Linked DNA regions of Methylococcus capsulatus. Each later gene encodes a partner of the first gene's protein in a complex. Links are inferred from orthologs where the notes say so. Each region holds a gene or a part of one and is shown in the gene's direction. Other genes may lie near its edges. The genes, in order: dnaX, N4J17_RS15795 and dnaN.

Evidence for each region.
Region 2: the proteins of dnaX (region 1) and N4J17_RS15795 are in contact, whole or in part, in a cryo-EM structure (PDB 8GIZ), measured with the Escherichia coli proteins. The link is inferred for Methylococcus capsulatus from one-to-one orthologs.
Region 3: the proteins of dnaX (region 1) and dnaN are in contact, whole or in part, in a cryo-EM structure (PDB 8GIZ), measured with the Escherichia coli proteins. The link is inferred for Methylococcus capsulatus from one-to-one orthologs.

Annotation. Positions count from the first base shown.
Region 1 is NZ_CP104311.1:2,494,505-2,500,610, reverse strand. The notes cover bases 3,136-6,106. They hold dnaX (DNA polymerase III subunit gamma/tau), read left to right. Parts: upstream 3,136-3,778; coding sequence 3,779-5,434; downstream 5,435-6,106. Other genes in these bases: recR (recombination mediator RecR), read left to right, coding at 5,769-6,106; N4J17_RS12285 (YbaB/EbfC family nucleoid-associated protein), read left to right, coding at 5,439-5,762; N4J17_RS12300 (DUF2058 domain-containing protein), read left to right, coding at 3,136-3,487. In the rest of the region: N4J17_RS12315 (phosphoketolase family protein), read left to right, coding at 1-1,342; N4J17_RS12310 (hypothetical protein), read left to right, coding at 1,410-1,709; N4J17_RS12305 (acetate/propionate family kinase), read left to right, coding at 1,717-2,901; more of N4J17_RS12300, read left to right, coding at 2,951-3,135. UniProt on the Escherichia coli protein: Part of the beta sliding clamp loading complex, which hydrolyzes ATP to load the beta clamp onto primed DNA to form the DNA replication pre-initiation complex.
Region 2 is NZ_CP104311.1:3,268,681-3,274,814, reverse strand. The notes cover bases 1,825-4,823. They hold N4J17_RS15795 (DNA polymerase III subunit delta'), read left to right. Parts: upstream 1,825-2,821; coding sequence 2,822-3,826; downstream 3,827-4,823. Other genes in these bases: N4J17_RS15785 (TatD family hydrolase), read left to right, coding at 4,218-4,823; N4J17_RS15790 (PilZ domain-containing protein), read left to right, coding at 3,823-4,179; tmk (dTMP kinase), read left to right, coding at 2,203-2,829; mltG (endolytic transglycosylase MltG), read left to right, coding at 1,825-2,206. Outside these bases: fabF (beta-ketoacyl-ACP synthase II), read left to right, coding at 1-324; pabC (aminodeoxychorismate lyase), read left to right, coding at 381-1,211; more of mltG, read left to right, coding at 1,208-1,824; more of N4J17_RS15785, read left to right, coding at 4,824-4,991; N4J17_RS15780 (tetratricopeptide repeat protein), read left to right, coding at 5,037-5,561; N4J17_RS15775 (ATP-dependent DNA helicase), read left to right, coding at 5,570-6,134. UniProt on the Escherichia coli protein: Part of the beta sliding clamp loading complex, which hydrolyzes ATP to load the beta clamp onto primed DNA to form the DNA replication pre-initiation complex.
Region 3 is NZ_CP104311.1:1,037,318-1,042,469, reverse strand. What follows is about bases 1-2,986. They hold dnaN (DNA polymerase III subunit beta), read left to right. Parts: upstream 1-936; coding sequence 937-2,037; downstream 2,038-2,986. Other genes in these bases: recF (DNA replication/repair protein RecF), read left to right, coding at 2,090-2,986; dnaA (chromosomal replication initiator protein DnaA), read left to right, coding at 1-904. Also shown: more of recF, read left to right, coding at 2,987-3,169; gyrB (DNA topoisomerase (ATP-hydrolyzing) subunit B), read left to right, coding at 3,309-5,152. UniProt on the Escherichia coli protein: Confers DNA tethering and processivity to DNA polymerases and other proteins. Acts as a clamp, forming a ring around DNA (a reaction catalyzed by the clamp-loading complex) which diffuses in an ATP-independent manner freely and bidirectionally along dsDNA.

The DNA of each region.
Region 1 (6,106 bases):
CATCCCGGAAATCCGGGAAATGGCGCCGGCCGGCCTCCGCCGTATGGGTCTCAATCCCCACGCCAACGGCGGCCTTCTGAAAAAGGCTCTGCGCATCCCGAACTTCCGCAACTACGCCATCGAGGTCGCCAAACCGGGCCAGATCGAAGCCCCGAACACCCAGCCGCTGGGCGTGTTCCTGCGCGACGTCATGAAGGAGAACATGCACAACTTCCGGATCTTCGGCCCGGACGAGAACACCTCCAACAAGCTGGACGCCGTGTACACTGCCGCCAAGAAGTTCTGGATCGCCGAATATTTCCCCGAAGACCAGGACGGCAGCGAACTGGCCCCCGACGGCCGGGTCATGGAAATGCTCAGCGAGCATACCCTTGAAGGCATGCTGGAAGGCTACCTCCTCACCGGACGCCACGGTTTCCTCTCCACCTACGAAGCCTTCGTCCACGTCATCGATTCGATGTTCAACCAGCACGCCAAGTGGCTGTCGATCTGCAACAACCTGTCCTGGCGCCAGGACGTGGCCTCGCTCAACCTGCTCATCACCTCGACCGTGTGGCGGCAGGACCACAACGGCTTCACCCACCAGGACCCCGGCTTCCTGGACCTCGTCGTCAACAAGAGCGCGGAAGTCACCCGCATCTACCTGCCGCCGGACGTCAACAGCCTGCTTTCGGTCGCCGATCACTGTCTGCGCAGCCAGAACTACATCAACGTGATCGTGTCGGACAAACAGTTGCACCTCCAGTTCATGGACATGGATGCCGCGATCGCCCATTGCACCGAGGGCTTGGGCATCTGGGAATGGGCCAGCAACGACGAGGGGCAGGAACCGGACGTGGTCATGGCCTGCGCCGGCGACATCCCAACCCTGGAGGCCCTGGCCGCCACCGCTATGCTGCGCGAGGAGTTCCCGGAACTGAAGATCCGCTTCATCAATGTGGTGGACCTGTTCAAACTGCAGCCCGAATCCGAGCATCCGCACGGTCTCAGCGACAAGGATTTCGACAGCCTGTTCACCAAAGACAAGCCGATCATCTTCAACTTCCACGGCTATCCTTGGCTGATCCACCGCCTGGCCTACCGCCGCACCAACCATGTCAACATGCACGTGCGCGGCTACAAGGAGAAAGGCAACATCAACACTCCGTTGGAGCTGGCGATCAACAACCAGATCGACCGCTTCAGCCTGGCGATCGACGTCATCGACCGGATTCCGGAAATAGCGGTCTCCGGCGCCCACGCCAAGGCCCGCTTCCGCAAACAGCAGATCGCCTGCCGTCAATACGCCTACGAACATGGCATCGACATGCCGGAGGTCGCGGCCTGGCGCTGGCCGGGTTGACCGGCCACAGGGACGGCGGTACCGCCCGGCCGTCTTCCTTTCTTATCCATAGCAAACAGGAAACCCCATGACGGAAGTCTCCAAAGATCAGGGCATTGCGGTCGCTCTGTTGACGGAATTCACCACTCACCGCCTGCCGCGGGCACGGGACATCCAGGCGAAAGTCGAGCGCAAGGAACCGCTCGACGAGCTGGACATCGGCTTTCTCCGCAATGTGTTCGAAACCGCGCAAGCCATCAAACCGCAGGTGGACCGCCAGCCGGAATACCAGGAAATTTATGCCCGCGCGGTCGAGCTCTATAAAGAGATCATGGACAAGGCGATGGAAAACGAACGTGAACAACCGGGACCGGCTTCCCTCCTCTGAGAACGCCATGGACGGGCCCGTCGCAGTCGTCAACGGCGGTTCCTCGACCGTCAAGTTCTCCCTGCTGAACGGCGAGCAACGGCTGCTGAGTGCCCTGCTCGACCGGCTGGGCGACAAGCCCGGCAACGGCGCCTGCGCCCACCTGCGCGATGCCGCTGGTACCGTGCTGTTTCAGGGTCCGATCCCGGCACAGACCCACGAGGAGGCGCTGGACTGGCTGTTCGCCTGGCTGCAGCGCAACGACGGGGGCTTCGAGCCCGCCGCGGTCGGCCACCGGGTGGTGCACGGCGGTGACCGCCTGATCCGGCCGGTACGGGTTACCGATGAAGTCATCGGCCAGATCGAGGCGCTGATTCCCCTGGCGCCGCTGCACCAGCCGCATAATCTCGCCCCCATCCGACTCTTGGCGACGAAGTTTCCCGACCTGCCGCAGGTGGCCTGCTTCGACACCGCCTTCCACGCCACTCAATCCGCCATCGAAAAGCGCTTCGCCCTGCCCAGGGAATACGAGGCGGCCGGCATCCGCCGCTATGGCTTCCATGGCTTGTCCTACGAATACATCGCTTCGCGCTTGGCCGAAATCGACCCCGTCGCGGCGGCAGGCCGTACCATCGTCTGCCATCTCGGCAACGGTGCCAGTCTGTGCGCTATGCGGGCGGGCCGCAGCGTCGCGACCACCATGTCCTTCACCGCCCTGGACGGCATTCCCATGGGCACCCGCTGCGGTGCCATCGATCCCGGCGTGCTGCTGCATCTCATGGACCAGCCGGGCATGGATACGCGGACCCTCTCGGACCTGTTGTACAAGCGCTCGGGACTCCTGGGACTGTCCGGCCTAAGCGGCGACATGCGCGACCTCCTGGCCAGCGCCCGGCCGGAAGCCGCCGAGGCCGTGGAGTATTTCTGCTACCGCATCGCCCGCGAAATCGGTTCGTTGAGTGCCGCACTGGGCGGGCTGGACGCGCTGGTCTTCACCGCCGGCATCGGCGAACACGCAGCGTCCGTGCGGGCCCGGATCTGCGAGCTTTCGGCCTGGCTCGGGGTCGCGATCGATCCGGCGGCCAACCGGGTCCTGCATACGCCGGAAAGCCGCATTCATGTGCTGGTGGTCCCCACCAACGAGGAGGCCATGATCGCCCGCCATGTCCGGCGAACCCTGGCCCTCCCGCCCGGTTCCCCCAGACCCCTTTAAGTCTTAACATTCGCCCCCCCAAAATAGCGAAGCGAACAGGTAGCCGACCATGAGCAATCCTCTCCAAGAACAACTGCGCAAGGCAGGTCTGGTCAATGACAGGCAACTGAAAAAGGCGCAGAAGGACCTGCGCAAGGAACGCCAGCGCAGCGCCGAAAACAAGGGCGCGGATGCCGAAAAGGCCACGATCCGGCAAGCCCAGGCCGAGAAAGCCGCGCGCGACCGCGAGCTGAATCTGCAAAGGAAGGAAGCCGAGGAGCGCAAGGCACGTGTTGCGCAGATACGCCAGCTCATCGAAGCCAACCGCCAGAGTGGCGATGGAGAAGTCGCCTACAACTTCGCCGACGGCGGCATCGTCAAGCGTATCTACGTCGACGAGGCCATGCGCAGACGCATCGTCCACGGCCAGATCGCCATCGTTAAACTGGACGGCCGATACGAACTGGTACCGGCGGAAGTCGCCGAGCGCATCGCAGTGAGGGACCCCTCGTGTATCGTGCTGAAAAACCCGCCGCCCGGCGCCGGCGAGGAAAACAAAGACGATCCCTATGCCACCTACCCAGTGCCGGATGATCTGATCTGGTGATCCGGGCAGGCCGGCGCACCGGCGTCGATCGGCCGTCCACCGGAGAGGGTCGCTTCGCGGGAGACGGCGGACATCGCTCCTTGTGCCGCTCTGGATTAACAGGCATAATGCGCTTTCTCTGATGAGCACCCGGCTCACCGATTCTATGGCAAGCCGCATCGGTCCCCTCGCAATGATACGCTGTGAACCCCGCCAGGCCCGGAAGGGAGCAACGGTAGCAGCGGACTCGTGTGCCGGGGTGTGGCTGGTGCGGTGAGCCACCCAATTCCCTACTTCTTCCGCCGCAACCCCATGCTCTACCAGGCACTTGCGCGTAAGTGGCGGCCCCACGACTTCACCGAAGTGGTCGGCCAGGAGCACGTCGTCAAGGCGCTGACGCATGCGCTGGAAGCAAACCGCATGCACCACGCCTATTTGTTCACCGGCACCCGCGGCGTCGGCAAGACCACGCTGGCCCGGATTCTGGCGAAGGCGATCAATTGCGAAGACCGCCAGGGGCCGAATCCCTGCGGGCGCTGCCTGAGCTGCCGGGAGGTGGACGATGGCCGCTTCATCGATCTGATCGAGGTCGACGCCGCCTCCCGCACCAAGGTCGAAGACACCCGCGAGCTCCTGGAAAACGTCCAGTACGCTCCTAACCAGGGACGCTACAAGGTCTACCTGATCGACGAAGTCCATATGCTCTCCGGGCACAGCTTCAATGCCCTGCTGAAGACCCTGGAGGAGCCGCCGCCGCATGTGAAATTCCTGCTGGCGACCACCGATCCGCAGAAGATCCCGGTCACCGTGCTGTCACGCTGTCTGCAGTTCAACCTGAAACGGCTGACTCCAGAACAGATCCGCGCACAGATGGTGCAGATCCTCGCGGCAGAGAATCTGGAGTTCGAGCCCGGTGCCGCCAAAGCCCTGGCCCGCGCCGCCCGGGGCAGTATGCGCGACGGCCTGAGCCTGTTGGACCAGGCCATCGCACATTGCGGCGGCCGACTCACCGATACCGGCGTCAGCGCCATGCTCGGCACCGTGTCGCGGGAACCCGTCTACAGCCTGCTCGATGCTCTGGCCGAGGGCCGTGCCGACACGCTGCTTGCGGAGGCCGCCGCGCTCGCCGAATTTTCGCCGGACTACCAGGACGTCGTGCAGCAACTGCTGGCAATCTTGCACCAGATTGCGATCGCCCAGTTTGCACCGGATGCCATCCGCCACGACGAGGAGGCTGAATGCGTACTGGCCCTCGCCCGCCGCCTCGCGCCGGAGGATACCCAGCTCTACTACCAGATTGCGCTGCAAGGTCAAAAGGATTTGCAGTTGGCGCCGGACCCGCGCGATGGCTTCGAGATGCTGCTGCTGCGGATGCTGGCCTTTCGGCCACAGGCCGCGGAGGCCGCCGCCCTCAGGGCTGTCCCGCCGACCGCAGCGGCGCAACGCCCCCCCTCCGACGGCGGCGGCATCCGGGAGCCGCGCAGCCTCCCGGAAGGCCCCCATCATGCCGCTGTCCGTCACCCTGTCGCGGAAACGGCCGAACCCGCCGCCCGGCCGGCAGCAGCCGGCACCGGCCGGGATTGGCCGCAGATGATCGAGGCGATGAACCTCGCCGGCATGACCCGCCAGCTCGCCAGCCACTGCGTGCTGAGGGCGCTGACGGAACAGACCTGCGAGTTGGCGCTGGACCCCAGACAGGCGCAGATCCACACGCCGACGGTGACGAACAATCTCGAGACCGCCTTGCAAAAGTTCCTCGGGCGCCCCATCAAGCTGACGATCCGCAGCGAATCCCTGGACGAGGAAACACCGGCGGCCGCCGACCAGCGCGCCCAGGCCGAGAGACAGCGTGAGGCTGAACTCGAAATCGAAAACGATGCCACCGTCCACGCGCTAAAGGACATGTTCGGTGCGCAGATCGTGGCCGGCTCGACCCGGCCGCTGGACAGCCACGAAAATCCGAGGTAACCCCATGAAAAACCCTTTGGCCAACCTGATGCAGCAGGCACAGCGCTTCCAGGAAACCTTCCAGAAAACCCAGGAAGAGATCGCGGCGACCGAAATCCAGGCCGAAGCCGGCGGTGGCTTGGTAAAAATCCGCATGAACGGCAAACGCGAAGTGCTCAAGGTGGAGATCGATCCCAGTCTGCTCCAGGAGGAACGCGAAGTGTTGGAAGACCTGATCGCCGCGGCCTTCAACGACGGTGTGCGCCGGGTCGCCAAGCTCAAGCAGGAAAAAATGGCCGGACTGACGGGAAGCCTGGGCATCCCGCCCGGCTTCAACATGCCGTTCTAGTTCCACATGCGGCAAGGCGGCGCCATTGCCGAGCTGATCGAAGCGCTGCGCTGCCTGCCCGGCGTCGGGCCCAAAACTGCCCAACGTATGACGCTGCATCTATTGCAGCGCGATCGCGACGCTGCCGGTAGGCTGAGCGAAGCCCTCCGCCAAGCTCTGAACAAGGTGGGTTTATGCAGCCAGTGCCGCACCTTGACCGAGCGCTCGCTGTGCGAGTACTGCGCCAGCCCGGCTCGGGACCGGTCCCTCCTTTGCATCGTGGAATCGCCGGCCGAGGTGTTCGCCATCAGCCGCTCCACCGGCTACAAGGGCCTGTTCTTCGTACTCAACGGAAGGCTCTCGCC
Region 2 (6,134 bases), 780 kb from region 1 along the record:
TCGACGCCTGCTGGCGACCTTGCGGAAACCCGTGCCATGAAAGCGGTGCTCGGCCCGCATGCGTACTCGACGGCAATCAGCTCGACCAAGTCCATGACCGGCCATCTGCTCGGTGCGGCAGGTGGAATCGAGGCGATCTTCTCGGTCCTGGCGATTCGGGACCACGTGGTGCCGCCGACCATCAATCTGGATACGCCTGATCCGGAGTGCGACTTGGATTATGTGCCTCATACCGCCAGGGAAAAGGATCTCGAAGTGGTCATGTCCAACTCCTTCGGCTTCGGTGGCACCAACGCTACTTTGATTTTCAAGAAATTCAGTTAGGCGCTGGGGCCATCTCAGGCTTCCGCACCTGTTGCCACCTCTGCCGGATTCCGCCGATGAGCATCCTTGTCAACGGCCGTTCCTGCGGCTGTGTCGATGTGCGAGACCGGGGATTTCAATACGGCGACGGCACTTTTACCACCCTGCGCCTGCGTGCGGGAAAAGCCATGCTTTGGCCCTGGCATATCGGCCGTTTGGCAGATGCCTGCTCTCGTCTCGGCATCCGTTATCCAGGGGACGAGGCGCTGGCCGCCGATCTGCGACGGCTGGGATCGGCAGCGGTCGAAGGCGTCATCAAGATACAGATTACACGAGGCATCGGCGGTCGCGGCTACCGGCCCGTGGCAGAAGGGGAGCCGACGCGCGTGGTGTCGCTTCATCCCGCTCCCGAGTTTCCGCAGGATTATTACCGCTCCGGCGTGAGTGTGAGGCTGTGCCGTACGCCGCTCGGCATCAATTCCGCGCTGGCCGGGATTAAGCATATGAATCGTCTGGAGCAGGTACTGGGACGGGGGGAGTGGACCGATGAGTTCCAGGAAGGCTTGATGTGCGATACCGAGGGCTTTCTCGTGGAGGGTACCATGAGCAACGTTTTCATGGTGAAGTCCGGGAGGCTCGAGACGCCGCTGATCGACCGCTGCGGCGTGGCTGGTGTGATGCGGCGCTTGGTGCTGGAAATCGCCCGGTCTCGAGGGGTCGAGGTGAGCGAAAGGCGTATCCGGCCGGAAGAACTGGCAGCGGCCGATGAGGTTTTTCTGACCAACTGCGTCATCGGCATTTGGCCGGTTGCACGGCTGGCGGAGAAGAATTACCCGGTGGGCGCGTTGACGATGATGCTGAACCGGAGCTCGGAAATCCATCAGCTGTCTGAGGTCGTGGCCGGATGAAGCGCACGGTGCTGCTGTTCGCCGCAATGGTGTTCGCGGCCGGCGCGGCGGTGAAGGATTTCAGCGAGTCCACCGAACGGCCGCTCGCCAATACTGAGCCAGTCGTATTCGAGATCGCGCGGGGGCAGGGGCTGAAGGACGTGGCTCTGGCACTAAAGGATGCCGGCGTGATCGATGAGCCCTGGTGGTTCATGCTGCTGGCCTGGCAGGAAGGTCTGGCGCGCAAGCTACAGTCGGGGGAATACGAGATTCCGCCGGGTCTGGACCGGCGCCGGTTGCTGATGCTGTTCGCTTCCGGGAAAGTCCGACAGCATGCCGTGACCCTGGTCGAAGGCTGGACTTTCCGGCAGATGCTGGCGGCGCTGCGGGCCCAGCCGGGTCTCGAGCATCTCCTCACGGCGGAGAGCGACGGCGCCGTGCTGATGCGGGAGCTGGGAATACCGGAAGGAGATCCGGAAGGGCGGTTTTTCCCTGATACTTATTTCTTCATCAAGGGCACTCCGGACATTGAGATTCTCAAGCGCGCTCACCGACGGATGGCGGAGGTCATCGCTGCGGAATGGGCGCGGCGGGCGCCGGACCTTCCCTACCGGACGCCGGACGATGCACTCATCATGGCTTCCATCATCGAGAAAGAAACCGCCCTGCCCAGTGAAAAGGCCGAAGTGGCCGGTGTGCTGGTTAGGCGGCTCCGCACCGGTATGCCTTTGCAGGTCGATTCGACCGTGATCTACGGCCTGGGCGACCGCTTTGACGGCAATCTGCGGCGCCAAGACCTCAGGACCGACACGCCCTACAACACCTATCTTCACCGCGGTCTGCCGCCGGCGCCGATCGCCGCGCCGGGGCTGGCTTCGCTGCGGGCCGCGCTGAACCCGGCACCGGGCGACAGCCTGTACTACGTGGCACGGGGGGACGGCGGCCACCGCTTCTCGCGGACCTGGGACGAACACCGACAGGCGGTAGAGGTTTACCAGAAGGTCGGGCAACCATGACAGCGGGCAAATTCATCACGCTGGAGGGGGGCGAAGGTGTCGGCAAGAGCACGAATCTCGATTTCGTGGTGAGCCGGCTGCGCGCCCGGGGTCTGGAGGTCATCGCGACGCGGGAGCCGGGCGGCACCGCTTTCGGTGAGGCGGTGCGGGGGATTTTTCTGCATCAGGACCCTCTGAGACCGGAAGCCGAGTTGCTGCTGTTATTCGCGGCCCGCGTGCATCATCTTCGGGAAGTGATCGAACCCGCCTTGCGGCGGGGTGCCTGGGTGGTCTGCGACCGTTTCACCGACGCCAGCTATGCCTATCAGGGCGCAGGGCGAGGTATCAAGCCGGGGATCATTGATTTCCTGCGGGACTGGATTCAGGCCGGGCTGAGGCCCGATCTGACTCTGCTGCTGGATGCTCCGGTGGACATCGGCTTGAGGCGGGCGCACCAGCGCAGCGGTCCGGACCGGCTGGAAAGAGAAGACAGCGCCTTTTTCGCCCGTGTCCGCGAGGGCTATCTGGCGCTGGCGCGAACGGAACCGGATCGGATACGGGTGATCGATGCCGACCGGCCCTTGGTCCTGGTGCAGGCGGCCATCGCTGCCCAATTGGATTCCCTGTTGGATGGTTGTGTCTGATCCCATCGGTTGCTATCCGTGGCTGGTGCCGGCGCGCCGCCGGCTGGCGGCGTATCTGGAGGCGGGACGTTTGCCGCAGGGCTTGCTGATTTCAGGTGCTGCCGGCCTGGGAAAGGGAGTACTGGCCGACGATTTTGCCCGCCGGCTCCTGTGTATCAGCCCGTCGGCCGAAGGGGCGTGCGGGACCTGTCAGGCCTGCCACTTGGCCGTAGCGGGCAATCATCCGGACTATCTCCACATCGAACCGGAGGAGGCCGGCAAACGCATCACGATCGATCCGGTCCGCCGGCTGATCGACAGGCTTTCGCTCAAACCGCAGTACAGCGCTTCGCGGGTCGTGGTCATCCGTCCGGCGCATGCCATGAACATAGCGGCGGCGAACAGTCTGCTGAAAACGCTGGAAGAACCCGACCCGCATACGCTTTTCCTCCTCATCAGCGAGCGACCAGCGCAGCTGCCAGCGACGGTGCTCAGCCGCTGCCAGCGTCTGGAGGTGAGGTTGCCTGCGCGGGAGGATGCGCTGCGCTGGCTGCATGGACAAGGCGTCGGGGAAGATGCCGAAGCTTTGCTGGCGATGGCAGGCGGCGCACCGCTCAAAGCGGCCGAGCTGCACGGCGGCGATCTGGCCCAGCGCAGAAGGAGGCTCTTCGATGACTGGCTGGCCGTGCTGAGGGAAGAGAGCGATCCGCTCGCGGTGGCCGAGCATTGGGCGAAGGAGGATGGCGAGACCGTCCTGACCTGGTTGCACGGTTGGATCGCTGACCTCATCCGTATCGGCAGTACTGAAGCACCGGGGGCATTGCGCTTGGCCAATGCCGATCTGGAGCCGGGACTGCGGAAAGCGGCGGCGGGTCTGAATCTTCGCACCCTGTTTGCCCACCTCGACGAGGTCGATGCCGCCCGCCGCAATCTGGAGGGCCAGGCCAACCGGCAGCTGATCATGGAAGATATCCTGATAAACTGGAGCCGGCTCGGATCACGGGGAGCACGGCATTGAGCGAAGAGCAGGCGGGCGCCCGCCAGGGTATTCTGGCATTGACCATCAAGGACAAGAATGCGCTTTACGCCGCGTACATGCCGACAGTCAAGAATGGCGGCCTCTTCATCCCCACGACTCGCAGTTACCGCTTGGGCGACGAGGTCTTCATGCTGCTGCAGCTGATGGACGAGCCTGAGCGGATCCCGATCTCGGGGCGGGTCGTCTGGATCACCCCGAAGGGGGCCGCCGGTTTCCGTTCTGCCGGCATCGGCGTACAGTTCAACGAAGAGGATGCTGGCGTCACCAAGGCCTTGATCGAGAGTTATCTCCCCGGGCACCTTGAATCGGATCAGCCGACCCATACCATGTAAGCTCTGCAGGCAGAACCCGCCCCGTTGTTCCCGATCCGATGTTCATCGACTCCCACGCCCATCTCGACCGCCTCGATTTGAAACCGTTCGGTGGCGATTTTTCGCGTTTCATGGCGGAGGCCGGCGCCGAAGGCGTCGACCGCATGCTGTGCGTAGCGATTAATCTAGAAGACTATCCCGCCATGCGCCGGCTCATCGAACCCTACCCGAACGTGTGTGTTTCGGTCGGCGTGCATCCCAATGAAACCGATATCGAGGAGCCGAGCGCCGAACGCCTGGCCGCACTGGCGGATGACGACCGTGTCGTCGCCATCGGCGAAACCGGCCTGGACTATTTCCGCAGCGTGGGCGACCTTGCCTGGCAGCACGATCGCTTCCGCACCCACATTCGTGCCGCCAGACTCGCCGGCAAGCCGCTGATCGTCCATACCCGCGATTCCCGCGCCGACACCTTGCGCATCCTCGAGGAAGAAGATGCGGGCGAGGTGGGGGGCGTGTTCCATTGCTTCACCGAAGACTGGGATACGGCACGCCGCGCGCTCGATCTGAATTTTTCTATATCCTTTTCGGGTATCGTCACGTTCCGCACCGCCGAAACCGTTCAGGACGTCGCCCGCCGGGTGCCGGACGACCGCTATCTGATCGAGACCGATTCCCCCTACCTGGCACCAGTGCCGCTGCGGGGCAAACCGAACTATCCACAGCATGTCCGCCATGTCGCAGGCATGCTCGCCGAGCTTCGAGGCGTTTCGCTGGCCGCGGTGGCGGAGCGGACGACACGGAACTATCACGCCCTGTTCGGCAGCGGCTGAGTTAACGGAGCGAACTGTGCGGGCTTCAACTACCGGGGTTCCCTCATGAATTTCCACATCGATTCCCGGCGCTTCCATGGGCTACCCTGCCGGTGGCTGGCAGTGGCTCTGTGCCTGGCCGTTTCAGCGGGATGTGCGCAGCGTAAGGCGGTCAGGCCGTCTGCCCCGAGTGTTCGCCCGGTCCCCACGGCATCGCCGGCGCCCAGTCCCAAGCCGAAACCGTCGGCCCAGCCCACCAAGCCGGCTCCCAGAGCTTCGGCAGGCGCGAAGAAGCAGCCGGCGCCGACCCCCGCCGTAGCGGCCCTGATTTCCGATGCCGACAAGGCGCAAGCAACCGGCCAGCTCGACAATGCCGCCACCACCTTGGAGCGCGCTATCCGCATGCAGCCGCGCAATCCCGAGTTGTGGTACCGTCTGGCGACCGTCCGTATGGCACAGCAGCAACCGCGCCTAGCGCTTGATCTGGCGCGCAAATCCAAGGTGTTGGCCAAAGGCAATCCGGATCTCCTCGACAAAAGCCAGGCGCTGATCGAAGAAGCGGGCCGGCTCATGGGCGGAGCGGAAAAATAAAACATAAGATGAGCGCTGTCGACGAGGCTTTCGCTGGGGATGGCCCCCTGGCGCATGTGCTGACGGGTTTCCGGCCGCGCGCGGCCCAGTCCGGTATGGCGCGGGCAGTGGAACAGGCCATCCGCGAGGGCCGCTGTCTGATCGCCGAGGCCGGCACCGGCACCGGCAAGACCTTCGCCTATCTGGTGCCGGCCCTGCTGAGCGGCAAGCGGGTGCTGGTCTCCACCGGCACCCGGAATCTGCAGGATCAACTGTTCCAGAAGGATCTGCCCCTGCTGCGGCAGGCGCTGGGTGCGCCTGCGCATGTCGCTCTGCTCAAGGGCCGGTCGAATTACCTCTGTCCCTACCGGCTGGAAAACGTCGTCGATTTCGGATTTCGCGCCGGGTTCAGCGCCGAGGAAGCCGATCAGCTCGAACGCATCCGGCGCTGGGCGAAGACGACCCGTAGCGGCGACGTCGCCGAGGTGAGCGATGTGCCGGAGGCTTCGCCGCTGTGGCGCTCGGTCACTTCCACCGCCGAAAACTGCCTGGGACAGGACTGTCCGCTCTACGGAGACTGTCCTGTGGTCCAGG
Region 3 (5,152 bases), 1.5 Mb from region 1 along the record:
GCTGTTCATTTATGGCGGCGTCGGTCTGGGAAAGACTCATCTGATGCACGCCATCGGCAATGAAATTCTTCGCGGAAATCCGGCGGCCAACATTGTCTACCTGCATTCCGAGCGGTTTGTTTCCGATATGGTCAAGGCGCTGCAGCATAACGCCATCAACGCCTTCAAGGAGTTTTACCGCACCGTCGATGCCCTGCTGATCGACGATATCCAGTTTTTCGCTGGTAAGGAGCGCTCGCAGGAAGAGTTTTTCCATACCTTCAACACGCTGCTGGAGAACAAGCATCAGGTGGTCCTCACCTGTGATCGCTATCCCAAAGAGATCAAGGGATTGGAAGAGCGCCTCAAATCGCGGTTCGGTTGGGGATTGCCGGTGGCCATCGAGCCGCCCGATCTGGAAACGCGGGTCGCTATCCTCATGAGCAAGGCTCAGCAGTCCGGCATCGAACTTTCACCGGAGGTGGCGTTTTTCATCGGCAAGCGCATCCGCTCCAACATCCGCGAATTGGAGGGCGCGCTGCGGCGGGTCATCGCCAACGCGCAGTTCACCGGCCGACCGATCACCTTGGAATTCGCCAAGGAGGCTTTGCGCGATCTGATCGCGCTGCAGGACCGTATGATCAATGTGGAAAACATCCAGAAGACCGTAGCGGAGTATTTCAAGATTCGTCAGGCCGATCTGTTGTCGAACAAGCGCACGCGATCCCTCACCCGGCCACGCCAGATAGCCATGGCGTTGTCTAAGGAGCTGACCAGTCATAGCCTGCCGGAAATAGGCCAGATGTTCGGGGGGCGGGATCATACCACCGTACTGCACGCCTGCCGGAAAGTGCAGGAGCTCAAGGAGAGCGACGCCCGATTCATGGAAGACTTTTCCAATCTTCTGCGCATCCTTTCCAACTGACACGCCGTTTTCTTTCGCCAAGGGCTCGAGCCATGAAGTTCCGTATCTTGCGGGAAGATTTATTGTTGCCGCTGCAGCAGGTCATCGGTGTCATCGAGCGGCGCCAGACGCTGCCGATTCTGTTGAACGTCCTGATCGAAGTGAATGACGGGGGGGTTGAGCTCACTGGAACCGACCTGGAGGTTCAGCTCATTGCAAATACCCGCATCGAAGGCGCAGAGTCCGGACGTTTCACCGTGCCGGCGCGCAAGCTGATGGACATCTGCAGGCTCCTGCCGGAAGGCGGTGAACTGGCATTCGAGGTGAAGCCGGAGCGGGTATCGCTGCAATGCGGCAAGAGCCGATTCGTTTTGGGGGCGCTGCCGGCGGAGAACTATCCCAGCTTCGAACACGGCGATTTGGAGGTGGCGTTCGATTGCGAAGCGCCGTTGCTGCGGCGCGCCATCGAGAAGACCGCTTTTGCTATGGCGCAACAGGACGTGCGCTATTATCTGAACGGTCTGCTTTTGGAAATCCGGCAGGGGCGGATTCGAACGGTGGCGTCCGATGGCCATCGGCTGGCGCTGTTCGAGGAAAGCGTGGAGGGGATGCCGGATGTCGCCAGACAGATTATCCTGCCCCGCAAGGGCGTTCTCGAGCTGGGGCGCCTGCTGGCTCACGTCGAGGAGCCGGCAGGCGTGCGGATATCGGCGAATAACGTCAGGGTTGTCTTCGGCTCCTTCAGCTTCGCCGCGAAGCTGGTCGAAGGACGTTATCCGGATTATGAGCGCGTGATTCCGAAGGCGGCTTCCCGGGTCGCCGTGATCGGCCGCTACGATCTGCGTAACGCATTGACGCGGGTCGCCGTGCTTTCCAATGAGAAATTCAAAGGGGTCAGTCTGGAAATCGGCAATGGGCTCATCCGGCTCAGGGCGCAGAATCCAGAGCATGAAGAGGCGGAAGATGAGGTGCCGGCCGAGGTCTCGGGTGAGACATTCTCGGTGGGTTTCAATGCCTCCTATCTGCTCGATGCGATCAACGCGGTGGATTCGGATTCGGTTCGCATGTCCTTTACCGACGCCAATGGCAGTTGCCTGATAGAAGATTTGGCAGATGCCCGGCATCGCTTCATCGTGATGCCGATGCGCCTTTGATGCCGGCATATCCGGACTCTCAGAGCAACGGAGGCGAAAGCGCCGGGACAGCATGGCACTGTTGAAGCTCGACATTGCCGATGTCCGCAATATCGAATCCGCCAGCCTGAGTCCCGGCGACGGGCTCAATCTGCTGTTCGGAGCCAATGGCAGCGGCAAGACTTCGTTGCTAGAAGCGATTTATCTTGTCAGCAGGGGTAAATCGTTTCGTTCCCCGCAGGCCGCCCGCGTCATCCGATTCGGCCAGCCATGTCTTACTGTTTCCGGCCGGATCGGACAACCCGGGGCGGGGGTCGTCGTGGGCATTCGCCTCGGGCGGAGCGAGAAGGAAATCCGTGTGGGGGGGCGGAGCTGTGATTCCAGTGCGCAGTTGATCCGCCTTTTTCCTGCAGTCTTGATTCAGCCCGCCAGCGTCGCGCTGCTCGAAGGTCCGCCTCGATGGCGGAGGCAGATGCTCGATTGGGGCGTGTTCCACGTGGAACAGGACTATCTCGACCTGCTGCGGCGCTTTTCGCGGGCACTCGACCAACGCAATGCGGTGCTTAGGGGCGATGTATCTTGTTCGAGTCTGGAGGCATGGTCGGGCGAGCTGGCGCGATGGGGTACAATGATCGCAGAAATGCGGTTGGCCTACGTCGAGCGGATTCGGACGCAGGTCGAGGAGATGGTGTCCGCATTGCTCGGACGGACAGATGCCGAATTGGTCGTTCGACCGGGCTGGCGGACTGGATGGTCTTATGCCGATGCGCTCGCGGCGTCCTTGGCTGCCGACCGGCGCCAGGGTTACACAGAATGCGGTCCGCACAAAGGTGATTTCACGGTACTGGTCGGCGGCCGCCCCGCGAAGGATTATTTGTCGCGTGGGCAGCTGAAGCTCCTGACCTACGCGCTTTTGCTGGCGCAGGCTGGCCGGCTGGAAGCGGATCAGCCGGGGCGGGTCTGTCTTCTGGTCGATGACATCGCTTCGGAGCTGGATGGCCGCAACCAGGAGCGGCTGCTGAGTCTGGTGAAATCGATCGGCATACAATCCTTTATTACTTTTTCCGCTGACGCTCAAAGAGCGGCGGCCGCGGCCGGCCCGGCCAGCAGAGTGTTCCACGTGGAACAAGGCCGTATCCGCGCTGACGCATGAGAAACCAAACGACCACGGTCGCCTGCTTTCATCTCTTAAAAAGAATGCGACTGCTCGCCATGATCGTTTCCCTCTCACCCTGCTCTCCCCGAAAGGGTGAGCAAGGTTGAGCGACTTTCACGTTAAATGACTCGATCGAATGACTACCAAGCCTAACGAATACGACAGTTCTCATATCAAGATTCTCAAAGGGCTCGATGCGGTGCGTAAGCGCCCGGGTATGTACATCGGCGACACCGACGACGGCACGGGGCTGCATCACATGGTCTTCGAGGTCGTGGACAACTCGATCGACGAAGCCATGGCCGGCTATTGCAAACGTATCTGCGTGACGATCCACGAGGACGAGTCAGTCACGGTTTCCGATGATGGGCGCGGCATTCCCGTCGATATCCATCCCGAAGAGGGGCGTTCTGCAGCCGAAGTGATCATGACGGTGCTCCATGCCGGGGGCAAGTTCGACGACAATGCGTACAAGGTGTCGGGCGGGTTGCACGGCGTGGGTGTTTCCGTGGTCAACGCCTTGTCCGAAAGGCTCTGGCTGGAGATTTGCCGGGGTGGTAAACGTTACCGCCAGGAGTATCGGGACGGGGAGCCTCTGGCTCCCCTGGCCGAGGTGGGCCAGGCCGATACGACGGGTACGACGGTGCGGTTCAAACCCAGCCCCAAGATCTTTTCCAACATCGAATTCCACTACGAGACTCTTGCCAAGCGCTTGCGAGAGCTGTCCTTTCTCAATTCCGGGGTGCGGATCGAACTGGAGGACAAGCGTAGTGGAAAGAGCGAGGTGTTCGAGTTCGAGGGCGGGATCCGGGCCTTCGTCGAGCACCTGAACAAGAACAAGACGCCGCTGTTCGACAAGGTATTCCATCTTCAGGCCGAAAGAGATGGCATCGGCGTCGAGATCGCCATGCAGTGGAACGATTCTTATCAGGAAAACGTCTTCTGTTATACCAACAATATCCCCCAACGCGACGGCGGGACTCATCTGGCCGGTTTCCGCGCCGCCCTCACCCGCACCGTGAACCAGTACATCGAAGAACAGGGGCTGCTGAAGAAGCAGAAAGTCGCCACGGTGGGCGACGATGCCCGGGAAGGACTGACCGCGGTCTTGTCGGTAAAGGTGCCCGACCCCAAGTTCTCCTCCCAGACCAAGGAAAAGCTGGTTTCATCGGAAGTGAAATCCGTGGTCGAATCGGTCTTGGCAGAGAAACTGAACGATTTTCTGCTGGAGAACCCATCGATTGCCCGCACCATTGCCAACAAGGTTGTCGACGCGGCCCGCGCCCGGGAAGCCGCCCGGAAGGCTAGGGAAATGACGCGCCGCAAGTCGGCGCTGGATATCGCGGGACTGCCCGGCAAGCTGGCGGACTGCCAGGAGAAGGATCCGGCACTTTCCGAGCTGTTCATCGTCGAGGGCGATTCTGCCGGAGGTTCAGCCAAACAGGGACGGGATCGGCGCAGTCAGGCCATCCTTCCGCTCAAAGGCAAAATCCTGAACGTCGAACGGGCGCGGTTCGACAAGATGCTGTCGTCGGAAGAGGTCGGAACCCTCATCACGGCCTTGGGGTGCGGCATCGGCCGGGACGAATACAACCCAGACAAACTGCGCTATCACCGCATCATCATCATGACGGATGCCGACGTCGATGGTTCGCACATACGCACCCTTCTCCTGACTTTTTTCTACCGCCAAATGCCGGAGCTGGTCGACCGCGGCCACGTGTACATTGCACAGCCGCCGCTTTACAAAGTCAAAAAGGGCCGCCAGGAACACTATGTCAAAGACGATACTGAACTCAACGAATACCTGCTGCAGCTCGCCATAGACAAGGCACGACTGGTCGTGGACGATCAAGCCCCGCCCATCCAGGGGCAAGGACTGGAGAAGCTGGCGCATGAGTACCTGCACGTCAGAAAGCTGATAGGCCGGCTTGCCCACCGCTACGACGAAGCCTTCCTCGAGGCTCTGACGGTGGTTCC